DNA from 2 places in the Gordonia sp. PvP123 genome. Region 1 is predicted to be linked to the other one. Evidence: predicted binding sites of a transcription regulator. Region 1 holds the regulator's gene; the other holds the start of a gene.
What was found. Region 1 encodes HspR, which represses chaperone genes until heat shock. Its sites were predicted from a motif close to ANNTGAGTNNNNNNNACTCANNT; they were not measured.
Positions count from the first base shown of each region.

Region 2: the regulator HspR is predicted to act here: its motif matches at 3,046-3,068, upstream of clpB (ATP-dependent chaperone ClpB).

Region 1 is NZ_JBEPPN010000006.1:11,598-19,239, reverse strand. Features, by position in the region: gene dnaK (molecular chaperone DnaK) at 1-757, shown strand, start outside; gene grpE (nucleotide exchange factor GrpE) at 754-1,386, shown strand; gene dnaJ (molecular chaperone DnaJ) at 1,599-2,801, shown strand; gene ABIC25_RS12605 (heat shock protein transcriptional repressor HspR) at 2,805-3,203, shown strand; gene ABIC25_RS12600 (SRPBCC family protein) at 3,281-3,748, shown strand; gene ABIC25_RS12595 (hypothetical protein) at 3,763-4,866, shown strand; gene ABIC25_RS12590 (hypothetical protein) at 4,965-6,041, shown strand; partial or broken gene ABIC25_RS12585 (FAD-binding oxidoreductase) at 6,048-7,208, opposite strand; gene ABIC25_RS12580 (amidohydrolase family protein) at 7,335-7,642, shown strand, end outside.
Region 2 is NZ_JBEPPN010000004.1:331,942-339,583, reverse strand. Features, by position in the region: gene ABIC25_RS09390 (hypothetical protein) at 1-780, opposite strand, end outside; gene ABIC25_RS09385 (hypothetical protein) at 1,079-2,383, opposite strand; gene clpB (ATP-dependent chaperone ClpB) at 3,138-5,690, shown strand; gene ABIC25_RS09375 (HNH endonuclease signature motif containing protein) at 5,783-7,438, opposite strand; gene ABIC25_RS09370 (vWA domain-containing protein) at 7,593-7,642, opposite strand, start outside.

The sequences.
Region 1 (7,642 bases):
CGTGCTGCTGCTCGACGTCACCCCGCTGTCCCTCGGCATCGAGACCAAGGGCGGCGTGATGCACAAGCTGATCGAGCGCAACACCACCATCCCGACCAAGCGGTCGGAGACCTACACGACCGCCGAGGACAACCAGCCGTCGGTGCAGATCCAGGTCTATCAGGGTGAGCGCGAGATCGCGTCGCACAACAAGCTGCTCGGCAGCTTCGAGCTCGGTGGCATCGCCCCCGCACCGCAGGGTGTCCCGCAGATCGAGGTGACCTTCGACATCGACGCCAACGGCATCGTGCACGTCACCGCCAAGGACAAGGGCACCGGCAAGGAGAACTCGATCCGCATCCAGGACGGTTCCGGCCTGAGCAAGGACGAGATCGACCGCATGATCAAGGACGCGGAAGCTCACGCCGACGAGGACCGCAAGCGCCGCGAGGAGGCCGAGACCCGCAACCAGGCGGAGTCGCTGGTCCACCAGACCGAGAAGTTCCTCAAGGAGAACGAGGACAAGGTCCCGGCGGAGCTGAAGGAGAAGGTCGAAGCGGCCGTCGCCGGAGCGCAGGAAGCGCTCAAGGGCAACGACACCGCAGCGATCAAGTCCGCGATCGAGAAGCTGTCGGAGGAGTCGCAGGCCCTCGGCCAGGCGATCTACGCCAACGCCGCTGCCGAGTCCCCCAACGGTGAGGCCGCCGCGGCCGACAGTGACCCGGACGTCGTCGACGCCGAGGTCGTCGACGACGCGGACTCGAAGGAGAACAAGTGACCGCAGGAGCCCATTCGGCGAATGGGTCCGGCGAGGAGCCGGTGACGGTGACCGACCGTCGTCGCATCGACCCGGAAACGGGTGAGGTGCGCGACGAGCCGGCCGCCGGACCCGGCCCGGCCGACGCCGGACCGGTAGTCGACGAGCAGACCAGTGACGAGCAGCAGGAGGACGGGGCAGCGGGCGAACCGGATGCCCGGGTCGCCGAACTGACCGCCGACCTGCAGCGCGAGCGAGCCCAATTCGCCAACTTCCGGCGGCGTGCCGCCGAGGAGAAGCAGGGTTCGGTCGCCTACGGCAAGCAGATCCTGATCGACAAGCTGCTCCCGATCATCGACGACCTCGACCGTGCCCGCGAGCACGGCGACCTCGACAGCGGTCCGCTGCGCTCCGTCGCCGACAAGCTGACCGGGGTGCTGGCCGCCGAAGGTCTCGTGGCCTTCGGTGCGGCCGGTGACGAGTTCGACCCCGAACTCCACGAAGCCGTGCAGCACGACGGCACCGGGGCGCATCCGGTGATCGGATCGGTGTACCGATGCGGCTACCGCCTGGGCGAGAAGGTGATCCGCACCGCGATGGTGACGGTCACCGATCCTGCCCCTGCGGGCGACGCACCCGGTGCACAATAGAGCGACCGTCGCTCGATCCTGAGTGGGCGAACTCACCACTGATCCCTGAGGTGCGAGGAGCGCAAGCGACGAGCCACGAAGGGCGACGAACCCTTCGTGGCTCGCTTCGCTCGCACCTCAGGGAGCAGATGGTCGGCTCGCACCTCGGGGAGCGGGTGTCCCCAACTGAAAAAACCAACCCAGACAACAGAACTCAAAGGAGGTGACGTCTGGTGGCACCACAACGTGAGTGGTTAGAACACGACTTCTACAAGGACCTGGGCGTTGCTTCTGACGCTTCGGCTGAAGAGATCAAGAAGGCCTATCGCAAGCTCGCGCGCGAGCTGCACCCGGATGCCAACCCGGGTGACACCGCGGCCGAAGAGCGCTTCAAGCGGGTGTCCGAAGCCCACAGCGTGCTCGGCGACGCCGAGAAGCGCAAGGAATACGACGAGACGCGCGCCATGTTCGCCGGCGGACGATTCCGCGGCGGCGGCAACGGCTTCCCGGGCGGTTTCCCCGGCGGCGGAAACACCTACACCACCGGCGGCGGTAACGACTTCGACCTCGGCGACCTGTTCGGCGGGGCGCAGACCGGTGGCGGCGGAGGCGGTTTCGGCGACATCTTCGACGGACTGTTCAACCGCGGCGGCGGAACGCAACGTACTTCGACGGCGAGCCGCCCGCGTCGCGGCAAGGATCTCGAGACCGAGACGACGCTCTCGTTCTCCGATGCCGCGCTCGGCACGACCGTCCCACTCAGGGTGACCAGCCCGTCGCCCTGCACCACCTGCCACGGTTCGGGCGCCAAGCCCGGGACGAGTCCGCGGGTGTGCGCGAACTGCAACGGCTCCGGATTCGTGAGCCGCAATCAGGGCGCATTCGGTTTCAGTGAGCCGTGCCAGGACTGCCAGGGCACCGGTTCGCGGATCGACGATCCATGCACCGACTGCGACGGCAGCGGGGTGAAGGTCCGCGCGCGCACCATCAACGTGCGGATCCCCGCCGGCGTCGAGGACGGACAACGCATCCGGCTCGCCGGACAGGGCGAGGCCGGCCGGCGTGGCGCCCCATCGGGCGACCTCTACGTCGTCGTGCACGTGACCCCGCACAAGCAGTTCACCCGCAGCGGCAACGACCTTCGGGTGCAACTGCCGGTACGGATCTCCGAACTCGTTCTCGGAGCGACCGTCTCGGTGCCGACCCTGGAGGGATCGGTCGGGGTGAAGATCCCGCCGAACACCACCGACGGACGCACGCTGCGCGTGCGCGGTCGCGGAGTGCCCAAGCGCTCCGGCGGGGCAGGCGATCTGCTCGTCACCGTGAAGGTCGCGGTCCCGAACAAGCTGGACGAGGCCGCGGTCGAGGCGATGCGCGCCTACGACCAGGCCGAGCGGGCGAGTGGTTTCGATCCGCGGGCGGACTGGGGGCGATGAGCGATGGCCGGCCAGAAGAACTTCGACGCCGACGGCGCGACCTTTCTGATCTCGGTGGCCGCCGAACTCGCCGGTATGCACGCGCAGACCCTGCGCACCTATGACCGACTGGGTCTGGTCACCCCCCAGCGGACGAGTGGCGGCGGACGCCGCTACTCGTCCCGCGATGTCGAACTCCTGCGAGAGATCCAGCGTCTCTCGCAGGAGGAAGGCGTCAACCTCGCCGGTATCAAGCGCATCATCGACCTCAGCAATCAGGTCGAGGCGCTCCAGCACCGCGTCCGCGAACTCACCGACGAGGTGCAGGCGTCGCGGGCCCGGCGTGGTGGCGAACTCGTGCCCGTACCGCGCACCAACGCACTCGTCGTGTGGCAGCCGCGGCGCAAGCGCACCACCGACTGACCGCCCACCGGGCCCGGCGTCCTGGTGCCCGGCCGCGGTTTCGGCGCGGGCCCGCAGAGGTGCGTAACGTTGACCGCATGGCTTCTGAACCCGTCACCACCGTCGACGCCGGGCCGCACAAGGTCTCGCGTCGGGTCGTCGTGAACGCCCCGGCCGCCGATGTGTTCGCGCTCGTGTCCAACCCGCACAGGCATCCCGAGCTCGACGGCTCGGGCACGGTGCGCGACACCCCCGTGAGCGGGCCGGAGACGCTGACCCGCGGGGCGCGTTTCAGCGTCGGGATGAAGCAGTACGGCGTGCCGTACAAGATCACCTCCACCGTCACCGACTTCGAACCCGGCCGGGTCGTCGAGTGGCAGCATCCGATGGGTCACCGCTGGCGGTGGGAGCTCGAGTCCACCTCACCGACCACCACCGCCGTGACCGAGACCTTCGACTACTCGACGCTCCGGCTGCCGAAGATCATCGAACTCATGGGCTACGACAAGAAGAACGGCAAGGGGATCGAGAGCACCCTCCGCGCTCTCGCGGGCCGGTTCGCCTGAATCCGGAACCATCCATGGACTCTTCCGCCTGTCCGCCGCCCGGGCCGGATTCCCCGGATGAACCCGTCGTCGTCCTCGGCGTCGTCGCCGCGCCGGGGCAGGCCATCGGTCTCGCGCGCAAGCTCGTCGATGCCGGCCTGGCCGAACACGTCGAGACGACGTTCCCCGGTGCGCGTTGGCAGATCGACCTGGTCGAGGCCGGTCTCGTACAGCCGCCGGCCGGCGACGCCGAAATCGTCGATGCCACCAGAGACCTTCTGATCGAACGCGAATGGGATCTCGTCGTCTATCTGACCGACCTTCCGCTGCATGTCGGCAAACGCCCGGTCGTGGCGCATGCCAACGCCGTGCACGGCGTCGCGGTCCTCTCGGTGCCCGCGCTCGGCGCGACCGGCGTGCGGCAGCGGACCCGCGGGATCATCGCCGGCCTGATCGGGCAACTTCTCGGCGCCGACGCCGACGACCTCCGTGAGCACCAGAAGTCGCCGACGCGGTCGGCGCTGCGCCACCGTGTGCGTCAGCTCGGTACGGACGTCGACGACGAGGGCACCGCGTTCACCGCACGCGTGTTGACGGGCAACCTGCGCCTGCTCACCGGCATGGTGCGGGCCAATCGTCCGTGGCGTCTCGCGCTCGGTCTCAGCCGAGCGCTCACCGGGGCCATCGCGGCCGGGGTCTTCGCGCTGGTGACCGCCGACATCTGGTTGCTCGCAGACACTTTCGGCGCGATCCGGCTGACCGGGGTCGCACTCGGCTCGATCATCGCCATCACCGCGACACTCATCATCGGTGCCGACCTCTGGGAACGCGGCAGTTCGCGTCAGACGCGAGAACAGGTGGCGCTGTTCAACATCGTCACCGTCATCACGGTGGTGCTGGGCGTCGCCGCCTTCTACGCGGCGTTGTTCGTGCTGTCCGCGGTCGGGGCACTCTGCCTGGTGGTGCCGCAGGTCTTCGGTGCGACGCTCGGTCACCCGGCCGGCTTCACCGACTACCTGGAGGTGGCCTGGCTGACCTGTTCACTCGCGACGGTCGGCGGCGCGCTGGGCGCGGGCCTGGAAACCGACGAGGCGGTCCGCGACGCGGCCTACACCCAGCATCCCGCCGAGCCGATCTGAGCGGTACACCTCGCACAGCCGGGTGCACGGCGTCCGGCCCCCAGCCGCTAGGCTTGCGGGTCAGAACGCCACAGCAGGTCGGCGACGGGAGGTGAACCATGTCCGAGGTACCGGGGAACGGTCCGATGCCGGGGTTCGTGGTCCTGGGCATCTCCGTCGTCGACGATCAGATCAGCTCGGTGGTCCGCGATGCCGACGGGCACATCCTGGCGAGCAACCTGGTCGACCTCCCCGATGCGTCGGCCGCCGGTGCCGAAGCCGCGATCGTCGAACTCGTCGACTCCGTGCCCGTCGAGGTCGACCGGATCGGCATCTCGGCGTCCCGCGCCGACGTTCGCGATCATCTGGCTCGCGTCTTCGCGCCGGGCGCGGGCACCGGGCCGTCTTGGTCGGGCAAGGTCGTCGTCACCGGATACGCCGCCGCTCTCGCCGAGATCGCGTGTACCCACTCGACCCGCGGCGGGGTGGTGGCCGTCGTCGATCTGGATCGCAACGCCGCGCCCGCGGCCGGCACCACCCTCGCCACCGTCGACTCCGCGTCCGGCGCCGTTCTCGGCACCGCAGATTTCACGCCGGGCCAGGTCGCCTCGGTGACCGACCCGGAGGCGGCGTCACAGCTCGCGACGGCGGTCACCAGGCTGCCTCGCGGTCGCGACATCACCTCGGTGATCGTGGTCGGCCCCGGTGCTCAGCTCCCCGGGATCGCGCCGGCGTTCGAGTACGCGTCACAGCGTCCGGTGACGGTGGCGGACAATCCGTCGCTCGCCTCCGCACTCGGCGCCGCCGACGCCGCGGTGATCGCGCCGGCAACCACTGCCGTCGCCGCCCGGACGTCGACCGGTCGCCGATGGTGGTTCGTCGGTGCCGCGATCGGGGCCGCCGTCTTCCTCGGTGCCGTCGGGATCACGCTGATCCTCACCGCCGAGTCGACCATCGCCGAACCGGCCCCCGTCACGGTGACCGAGACCCCCGCGGCGGTCACCTCGACCGAGCAGGCGACGGTCACCGAAACCGAGACCGAGACCAGCGTCCGTACGACGACCGTCACGCGCACCCCCCGCCCCGTCACGCGGACGGAGACGGTCACCGAGTCGGCTCCGGAGACGTACACCGTGACCGAAACCGAGACGGTCACGTCCCCGGCCGCCGGTGAGCCTAGCCTCGAGGTCCCCTGAGCGGTCCTAGAACACGGGGTCGTGCTGGATGCGGCTGGCCCGCACACCGGCGATGATGAGGGTGCGCCGGGTGTTCTCGATCATCTGTGGCGACCCCGCGATCAGCACCTGGTGGTTCTCCCAGTTGCCTGCCCGGACCACCACGTCGGCCAGTGTGCCGATCTCGTGGTCGACGCCGAGTTCGGCGGGCGTGGCCACCGCGTTGATCCACCACGGATCGGTCCGCTCCTGGGACACGGCGGTGACGCGCAGCCACGGATTGGTCGACGCGATGCGTCGCAGCACCGTCAGGTCGTACAGCTCGCCCGGGTGGCGCATCCCGTAGAAGATGTGCGTCTCCGGCGAATCCACGCGCGAGGACATCTCGATCAACAGTGCCCGCAGCGGCGCGAGTCCGGTGCCGCCGGCGACCATCAGGACCTTGCTGTCGCGGTCGACATGCAAGGTGCCGTGGCCCTGGGCCAGCGTCCACACGTCGCCGATGCTGGTCTCGCTCACGATCGCGGTGCTGACCGTTCCCCGGGGCACCGCGCGGACGTGGAACTCCAGCTCTCCCGCCGGGTTGGGCGGGATGGCGGGCGAGAGATTGCGCCACTGCTTCGGCCACTGCGGGGTGTGCACCTCGAGGTATTGGCCCGCGTTGAAGGTCAGCGGCGAATGCGCGAGGAGCCGGACGACCGCCAGGTCGCGGGTGATCCGGTACTTCTCGACGACCTCGGCGGTCCAGCGCGCGGGATGGGTCGCACTCTCGGCCGCGCCGCGCATCACCCCGGTCACCAGCATCATCGCCTGCGAGATGGTCTGCTCGGTCTCGGCGTCCCAGTATCCGGTCATGAGGCTGCCGAACTCGCCCATCAGCGCCGCGTACATCACGTGGTAGTGCTCGGGTTCCACCCCGAACTTGCGATGGTCGCGTCCGAGTTGCGCGAGGAACTCCACGAGTTCGGCATGCCCGGACTCGGCCGGGATCGCTTCGAGGACATGGTCGATGACGCGATGGAAGGCGACCCGCTGGGCGGCCATCGACACACCGAACAGGTCACGCAGGTCCGGGTCGATCGCGAACATCCGGGTGTAGACGTTGGTGACGAACCGGTCGGGGTGCCGATTGACAGCCGTCCGCAGCTGATGCAGCGCATGGCGCGAATGTGTCGCCATATCGAAAAGATCACACCTCCGTCGCGGCTCGTGTCCCCACCCGGTTCAAGAGACCCACACTAGTCCTTCGACACGGCACAATTCAGGATCCGGCATCCCATGTCGGGCAGTGATGAGGTGTGGCAAGGTACGGGGATGACGTCCCTCGAAGGGGTCCTCACGGGCATCGTTGATGCCCATGTGCAGCACTGGAACCCGCGGCGTACCCCGTGGGCGGCCACGCGGGCGTCGAGGTTGTACGGATTCGTCCCCACCCTGGGCGACCGGGTGTTCCCCCTGGTGGTCTCGCGCGCCGACCGCGAGTACATCCTGACCCCGCGCACCGTCGCCCGGGCCTACGAGCCGCGGCAGTACGCCACCGACGCGGCGCTGGTCCCGACCGTGGTGGGGGTGCCGATCGACACCGTGGTCCACGTCGAGTCGCATTGGCGCCGCGAGGCCGC
Region 2 (7,642 bases), on a different contig from region 1:
GCCGCCAACTCTTGTAATGACCTCGCCACCTGGCACCTTCTTCGCCTTGGCCCCGATCACGACGAGCCCTCCGTCCTCGCCGTTGCAGAATCGGGCCACGGCTTGCGCTAGCGAGATCTTCCCATCGAGAGTTGTGAGGTCGTACTCCTGTGATTTTGCGTCGAGCCAGTTTCCCTCCGGCTGACCGACGAGTAGATGAGCTGCGCCACCGCGGACGAGATTCGCGACGGTCTGCCGCGTGATGGCCGATCCTGCGAATGCGTCGCACAGTTGCATCGCGTCCTCGGCGACCGAATACAGATCGGCCAGGGTCCGGCCACGCAACGGCGTCTCGATAGTGATCGTGAGGAACAGGACTTGCGGGTCACTAAAGCGGTCATCCGGTTCGACGACTCGTAGGCTGGACCGTGATGCGGCGAGAAGTGGAGGTAGCAACCGGCGGACAGCCGAGGTTGCTGTGTCCTCGTTCCCGTCTATCGGCCACTGCACCTGCTGGGAGAAGGTCGTGTTCAACTTCCTGCCGTCCCACTCAAAGCTGATGGGGGAGTACGGCCCGTAGTCGAGATCGACGTACCCTATGGGGACCAGTGAAACGGTTGCAGCTGCAGTCTGGACGCCGTAGAACTTCGATTCCGTAGCGAGTTCGCGCCGAAGGTCAGAAGCCGCAATTTTCCCGAGTTCATCCTCGGTGAGCACGATTTCCCCGTCACTGGAAGTGCCCCGTCTCACTCCGAGTACGGTCCATTCCTCCGCCAAGCGGGAGAACTTGAGAGATTTCACGATGTTGACCATAGCGATGCGCCCCGGTGTCGGGCGTCTGCTGGAACGTCCTACCTGGCATCGCTGCGTAAACCTTCGGCGCTCAGCTCGCATCTGAGCTTGCCACCTCACCTCGCGCGCTTCGGAAGTCGGCTCATGACCAGACGGCGATTTTGGGAGATTCCGTCTAAAGTCTGCCGGGCAAATAGACCAGTCCCAGTTACATCGCGTTCTTATCGCTCACAGTTGCTCGGCTGTCGAGATCGGCCGCACCGTGCGAGTCCGCGGGCGTATTCCCACCACACCAAAGAAATTCCTGTCAGCTTGGGACTGCTTCATCTGGAAAGTCTGGTGGGCTTTGCAGGGTGGAGACCAACTGCTCGGCGAACTCTCGGAGAGGTCCCCAGACGGTGGGATCGAGATGGCCGCCGCCCTCAGCCTCAGCCAGGAGAGTTCGAATTCGGGTCTGTACGACATCCTTGTCACTGGTGGGCAGGGATGCTTGCCATGGACCGTTCTTGCCGACTTGTGATGACCAGACAGCGCGAATAAGTTCACCGGCGTCATCTCGAAGGGTTGAGGTGCCGAAGTAGAACTCCAGCGAGGCTCCACGCCCATTGATGTCGGCGTTCGAGAGACCAGTCGGACCCAAAGTTGGAAACTCGCGGAGATAATCGAGGTTCGGAAGTGTCAGACAGTGGTAGTAGTCGGGAATCAAACCCTGTTGGCCAGCATCTATTAATCGTTGTTGTGCCACATTTCCTGCAGCGTCATTATCAAAGATCGCAATGACAGGATTTCGTATCCCGGCTGCCGCAAACGCCCTAACGGCTTTAGATACCTGGTCAGTGCCCCCGGCGGTTTTGGAGCCCTCCATGTCCCAGAACCGGAAATAAGGAGCGAGGTCCGGAATCAGCAAATTTAGGACCCGGGGTAAGATGTTCGCGTCGAACTTTCCTTCGCAGACCACTATGATTGGCAATGACTCGGGGGCCGACAAATCGCCTGTTGCGTTTGGGAAAGCGGAACCCCGCCAGGGATCTACCAATCCGGACGATAGTAAATCGTCCAGGATCAGGACGCATTCGTCATTACCGTCAAACTCAGATAATATCGCTGCGAGCAGGAAGTTGTAGTCTTTCGACTCGTGAGCTTCCGTATACTCCCAATCGAGAAAATCTTCGACGTCAGGTTCTAAAGTGGCGCCGACCCGCTTGTAAGCAATGCATTGAGCAAGGGCGTAGTTCACGAACTCGAGGTGGGACAAGTTCTTGGTTACACCGTCCACCGAGAAAGGGCCATGAGTCTTATTGGGTTCGTCTGATCCCAGGACGGATGCCATCGTGTGCCTGCTGGAGAACGGCGTGAAGCCTAGAAAGCGCAGTCTTTCCAGTAGAGAAGCGACTCTTGTTGAATAAGCAAATCGCGGAGAACTGGCGGATTCGATGTACGCCCATTCGTCATCAGTAAGAGTGTCGTCGTCTTTCTCGAGGATGGTTGCGAATTGTTGGTCAAGAACCTTTTCGTGCTCGAAGAATAATTTCAGCAAAGACTCTGGTAAGAAATTCTTTCCCCAAATTACATCTCGCGTGCCATTTACTTTGAGGGACCACTTGTCGCTCACTGTATCAGCCCCTGTGAGGCAGCGTCGGCAATTGGCGGTGCCGTTCTAGGTGCTCAAGGGTTGCACTGATCTGATCGATCGTCGCCGATGCTTCAGTTCGAACGAGGGATTCTAGGGTTAGTCTCGTGGCCACCGTGAAGCACTCCGTCCGGCGCCACTCGCGCAGTTCGCCACGCTCTCGGCGAGGCATATTAACGTCCAGATATCTCGACATTATGTGGTTAGTAATCCACTTTCACTGCACGATAAGTCTCTGCTGATGTTTCCGCCGCTGTCCCGTACGCTGTATGGAATCCTATCGCAACCCTAGCTGCGAGGCCCGGCGCCACGCGCGGAGCACTGCCGGGTGGTCTTGACCGTCGTCGACCATTGCCGGGGTGCCCGTTCGGGGACTTCCAGTCGGAAGCGCTCGGCGTACTTTTGCTGGAGGGCAGATATCGAGCCGAGCTTTCTGGGCGGCGCCCGTCGCGTTGGCGTGGGTTGCGATACCGCGACGACGCGAAGCGCCTTGGCGATGGTGGCGAACTGTACGTCGCCACCCTCGAGGCTCCTTGCGTCAGGTTGCCGCTTCCTGGCCGTAGTCATCGTTCCCGTTTGATCGTCGAGATGGAGCTCGCGGCATTCTGTGGCCACTGGAGCGATCGAGATCACACAGCGTGGAAACCTGAGTGGAATACGCTCAAGTCTGTTGGCGTTGTAGACCGCGTATGGCTCATACTTGAGCCTGTTGGACTAAAGAGAAAGGTGCACGCGAGTGGACAGCTTCACCCCCACCACCAAGACGCAGCAAGCATTGAGCGCTGCTGTGCAGGCGGCGGCCAGTGCTGGAAACCCCGACGTGCGACCGGCCCACATCCTGGTGGCACTGCTCGATCAGTCCGACGGCATCGCGTCGCCACTGCTGAAGGCAGTGGGCGTGGACCCGTCGAGCGTTCGTGCGCAGGCCCAGGGATTGGTCGATCGCATGCCGACGGTGTCTGGCGCCAGCTCGACGCCTCAACTATCCCGCGAATCGATTGCGGCCATCACCGCAGCCCAGCAGCTGGCCGGTGAACTCGACGACGAGTACGTCTCGACTGAGCACGTCGTCGTCGGTCTGGCGACCGGTGATTCCGATGTCGCCAAATTGCTGCACAACCTCGGTGCGACTCCGCAGGCTCTGCGCGAGGCATTCGTCGCCGTGCGCGGCAGTGCGCGGGTCACCTCCGAGGATCCCGAATCGACCTACCAGGCTCTCGAAAAGTACTCGACCGATCTGACCGCGGCCGCCCGCGAGGGCAAGCTCGACCCGGTCATCGGTCGCGACACCGAGATCCGGCGCGTCGTACAGGTGCTCAGCCGACGGACCAAGAACAACCCGGTCCTCATCGGTGAGCCCGGTGTCGGCAAGACCGCCATCGTCGAAGGCCTCGCCCAGCGCATCGTCGCCGGCGACGTGCCGGAGTCGTTGCGCAACAAGACCGTCATCTCCCTCGACATGGGATCGATGGTCGCCGGCGCGAAGTACCGAGGCGAGTTCGAGGAGCGCCTGAAGGCCGTGCTCGACGAGATCAAGGGGTCGGCCGGACAGGTCATCACCTTCATCGACGAGCTGCACACGATCGTGGGTGCCGGTGCGACAGGCGATTCCGCGATGGACGCCGGCAACATGATCAAGCCGATGCTCGCCCGCGGTGAGCTGCGCCTGGTCGGTGCCACGACCCTCGAGGAGTACCGCAAGTACATCGAGAAGGACGCCGCACTCGAGCGTCGATTCCAGCAGGTGTACGTCGGTGAGCCGTCGGTCGAAGATGCCATCGGCATCCTCCGCGGCCTCAAGGACCGGTACGAGGTGCACCACGGTGTGCGCATCACCGACTCCGCACTGGTCGCTGCCGCAACGCTGTCCGACCGGTACATCACCTCGCGCTTCCTGCCCGACAAGGCCATCGACCTCGTCGACGAGGCCGCGTCGCGGTTGCGGATGGAGATCGACTCGCGCCCCGTCGAGATCGACGAGGTCGAGCGGATCGTCCGCCGTCTCGAGGTCGAGGAGGTCGCCTTGGAGAAGGAGACCGACGCGGCGTCGAAGGAGCGGCTCGAGAAGCTGCGCGCCGAGCTGGCCGACCAGAAGGAGAAGCTCAACGAGCTCTCCGCCCGGTGGCAGTCGGAGAAGACCGCGATCGACGCGGTCCGCGACCTCAAGGAGGAGCTGGAACGGCTTCGCGGCGAGGCGGATCGGGCCGAGCGCGACGGTGACCTCGGACGGGCTGCCGAGCTGCGGTACGGCACGATCCCCGGACTGGAGAAGGAACTCGAGGCCGCGATCGAGAAGACCGGCACCGATCCTTCGCAGGACGTGATGTTGCAGGAGGAGGTCGGACCCGACGATGTGGCCCAGGTCGTGTCGGCGTGGACCGGAATCCCGGCCGGACGCATGCTCGAGGGCGAGACCGCCAAGCTGCTGCGCATGGAAGAGGAACTGGGACACCGGGTCATCGGCCAGAAGGACGCGGTGCAGGCGGTGTCCGACGCGGTGCGTCGTGCCCGCGCAGGCGTCGCCGACCCGAACCGGCCGCTCGGTTCCTTCATGTTCCTCGGCCCCACCGGTGTCGGCAAGACCGAGCTCGCCAAGGCGCTCGCCGAGTTCCTGTTCGACGACGAGCGGGCGATGGTCCGCATCGACATGAGTGAGTACGGCGAGAAGCACAGCGTCGCACGGCTCGTCGGTGCCCCGCCCGGTTACGTCGGGTACGAGGCCGGCGGCCAGCTGACCGAGGCGGTGCGGCGTCGTCCGTACACGGTGGTCCTGTTCGACGAGATCGAGAAGGCCCACCCGGACGTCTTCGACGTACTGCTGCAGGTGCTGGACGAAGGCCGACTGACCGACGGCCAGGGCCGGACGGTGGACTTCCGCAACACCATCCTGATCCTCACCTCGAACCTCGGTGCGGGTGGCGACAAGGACCAGGTGATGATGGCGGTGCGGTCGGCGTTCAAGCCGGAGTTCATCAACCGTCTCGACGATGTGGTGATCTTCGATGCCCTGAGCCCGGAGGAACTGGTGTCGATCGTCGACATCCAGCTCGGCCAGCTCAAGAAGCGCCTCGCGCAGCGTCGCCTCGACCTCGAGGTGTCGCTCAAGGCCAAGGAGTGGCTGGGCGCACGTGGATTCGACCCGCTGTACGGTGCGCGCCCACTGCGCCGGTTGGTGCAGCAGGCCATCGGTGACCAGCTCGCCAAGCAACTGCTCGCCGGAGACATCCGCGACGGTGACGTGGTGCCGGTCAACGTCAGTGCCGACGGAGAGTCGTTGGTACTCGGCTGATCTCAGCTCGTCACAGTTCATCGCGAGACAGAGTCCATCGCAAGACAGGGGACCCATCCTTCGGGATGGGTCCCTTTGTCGTTGTGCATGGTTCAAAGGGTGGCGAGGAGCTCCATGAGGTGTGCTTCGACGAGAGAGGGCCGGGGTGAGGGTGGTCCGGGTCGGGGTGGTCGGACGTCGATGACGTGGCTGATTGTCAGCCATGATTGGCGTGCTTGATCGTCGGGCCCCCTGCTCCCTGAGGAGCGCCCGGAGCTTGCGGAGGGCGCGTCACGAAGGGTGGTCGGTCCGTGGATCTCGGTGCGCACGGTGTTCAGATGTTCTGCGAACCGCCGGGGTATGTCGGGTCGGCGGTTGATGTGTTCGGGGTTGGGGGGTGCGCCGGGTTCGGTGTTGAGTCGCCAGATGCAGCGGCCTTCGTCGGGTCCGGACCGTTCGATTCGGGTGGTGTACTGGCCGGGCTGGTCGCCGACCATGCGGTTGTGGCGGGGGCAGGCCGGTGCGAGGTCGTCGATGTCGGTGAGACCGCCCTTGGCCCAGTCCTTGTGGGCGTGATGGAGTTCGACCTGGGTGGCGGGTTGATCGCAGCCGGGTGCGGAACAGACTTCACCGTCGGGGCGGGCGAAGGAGACGAGGCGTTGTTCGCGGGTTGCCAAACGTTTCCCGCGCCCGAAGTACAGCGGCACCGCGGTGGCGTCTTTGAAGATCGCGAGCCACGGTTGCATGTCGCCGGCCATCGCGATCAGGTCGGGGATGGGGAGCAGGGTGCCGGTGGCGGTGGTGGCGAGCCCGGCTTCACGAATCAGATCATTGAGGTCGGCTTTGATGATCAGATGGGCGGGCAGGCCGCGGTGCGACGTTCCGAGAATCCCGTCGGCGAAGCCGGCGGCCAGTGCGGCGTCGAGCGCGTCGTGATTCGTCTGGGCGAGGGTGCGGCCGTCACGATCGGCTGCGAGCGCGAGGGCGTCGGGGTCGGCGGTGCCGGCGGGTCCGGACGGTGAGGCGGGGTCGTCGGGGTTGTTGAGTCCGGGTTTGCCCCAGACGGCGAACATCATCGTCAGTCGGGCATTCAGTTCAGGACTGAGGGTGCCGGAGATGGTGGCGGTGCCGTCGGCGCGTTGCCGCCCGATCCACACGCCGCGGCGTCGTTTCTGGTCGGTGTCGTCGGACAGGGTGCCGTCCGGGTCGAGATGGGCCAACAAGCGCGCGCCCAATTGGGTGATGTCGGCGGGGGTGTGGGCTTCGGCGATCTCGGCCATCTGCCGTTCCGCAGCGACTTTCAGGTCGTGGTCGACAGCGTTCGGGATGCGGTCGAGGACGTCGAGGGCGGCTTGGACGTGTGCGGTGCCGACGGCGCCTCGCGCGAATGCCTCAGCCAGGCAAGGGTGTTCGGGCTCCAAGATTTCACCGCCGAGGCTGGTGCGGGTGGCGGTGGCGTCCATCTGCTTACGCCGCCGCAGCGGGTTCGAGACCCGCAGTCGATGGGTCATGAACTGCATGAGCGTGCGGCAGCCGGTCTTGCGGGGGAGGTCGCGGGCCTCGACTTGATCGATCTGCCGGTCACCGGCAACGGTCAGTCGTGCGATGGCACGTTCGGTCTCGGCTGCCACGTCAGTCAACTCGGTATCGGTGCACGGCGACAGGTCCACAGTCTGCAATTTGTCGAGAATCGCATGCAGCTCGGCCACCAGCTCGACCGCACCAGGGGACGGCACGCCGGTGCCATCGTGTCGTTGGGTATCTGTCATGACGGTCACCTCCCCCGAGAACCGTTGATGCGAATGTGCTTTCGAGTGTACACGACCTGGGTCGTCTGGCAACACCGAAAGTGTTGGTGTGCAACGGAACTGAGTGATCAAATTCTGTCGGTGCCGTGTGGTAGGGGCGGTTGCCCGCCACCGCCTAGGCGAAGATCGCCTGGAGGGCGGGCACCACGTCGTGGTGGTCCCGGA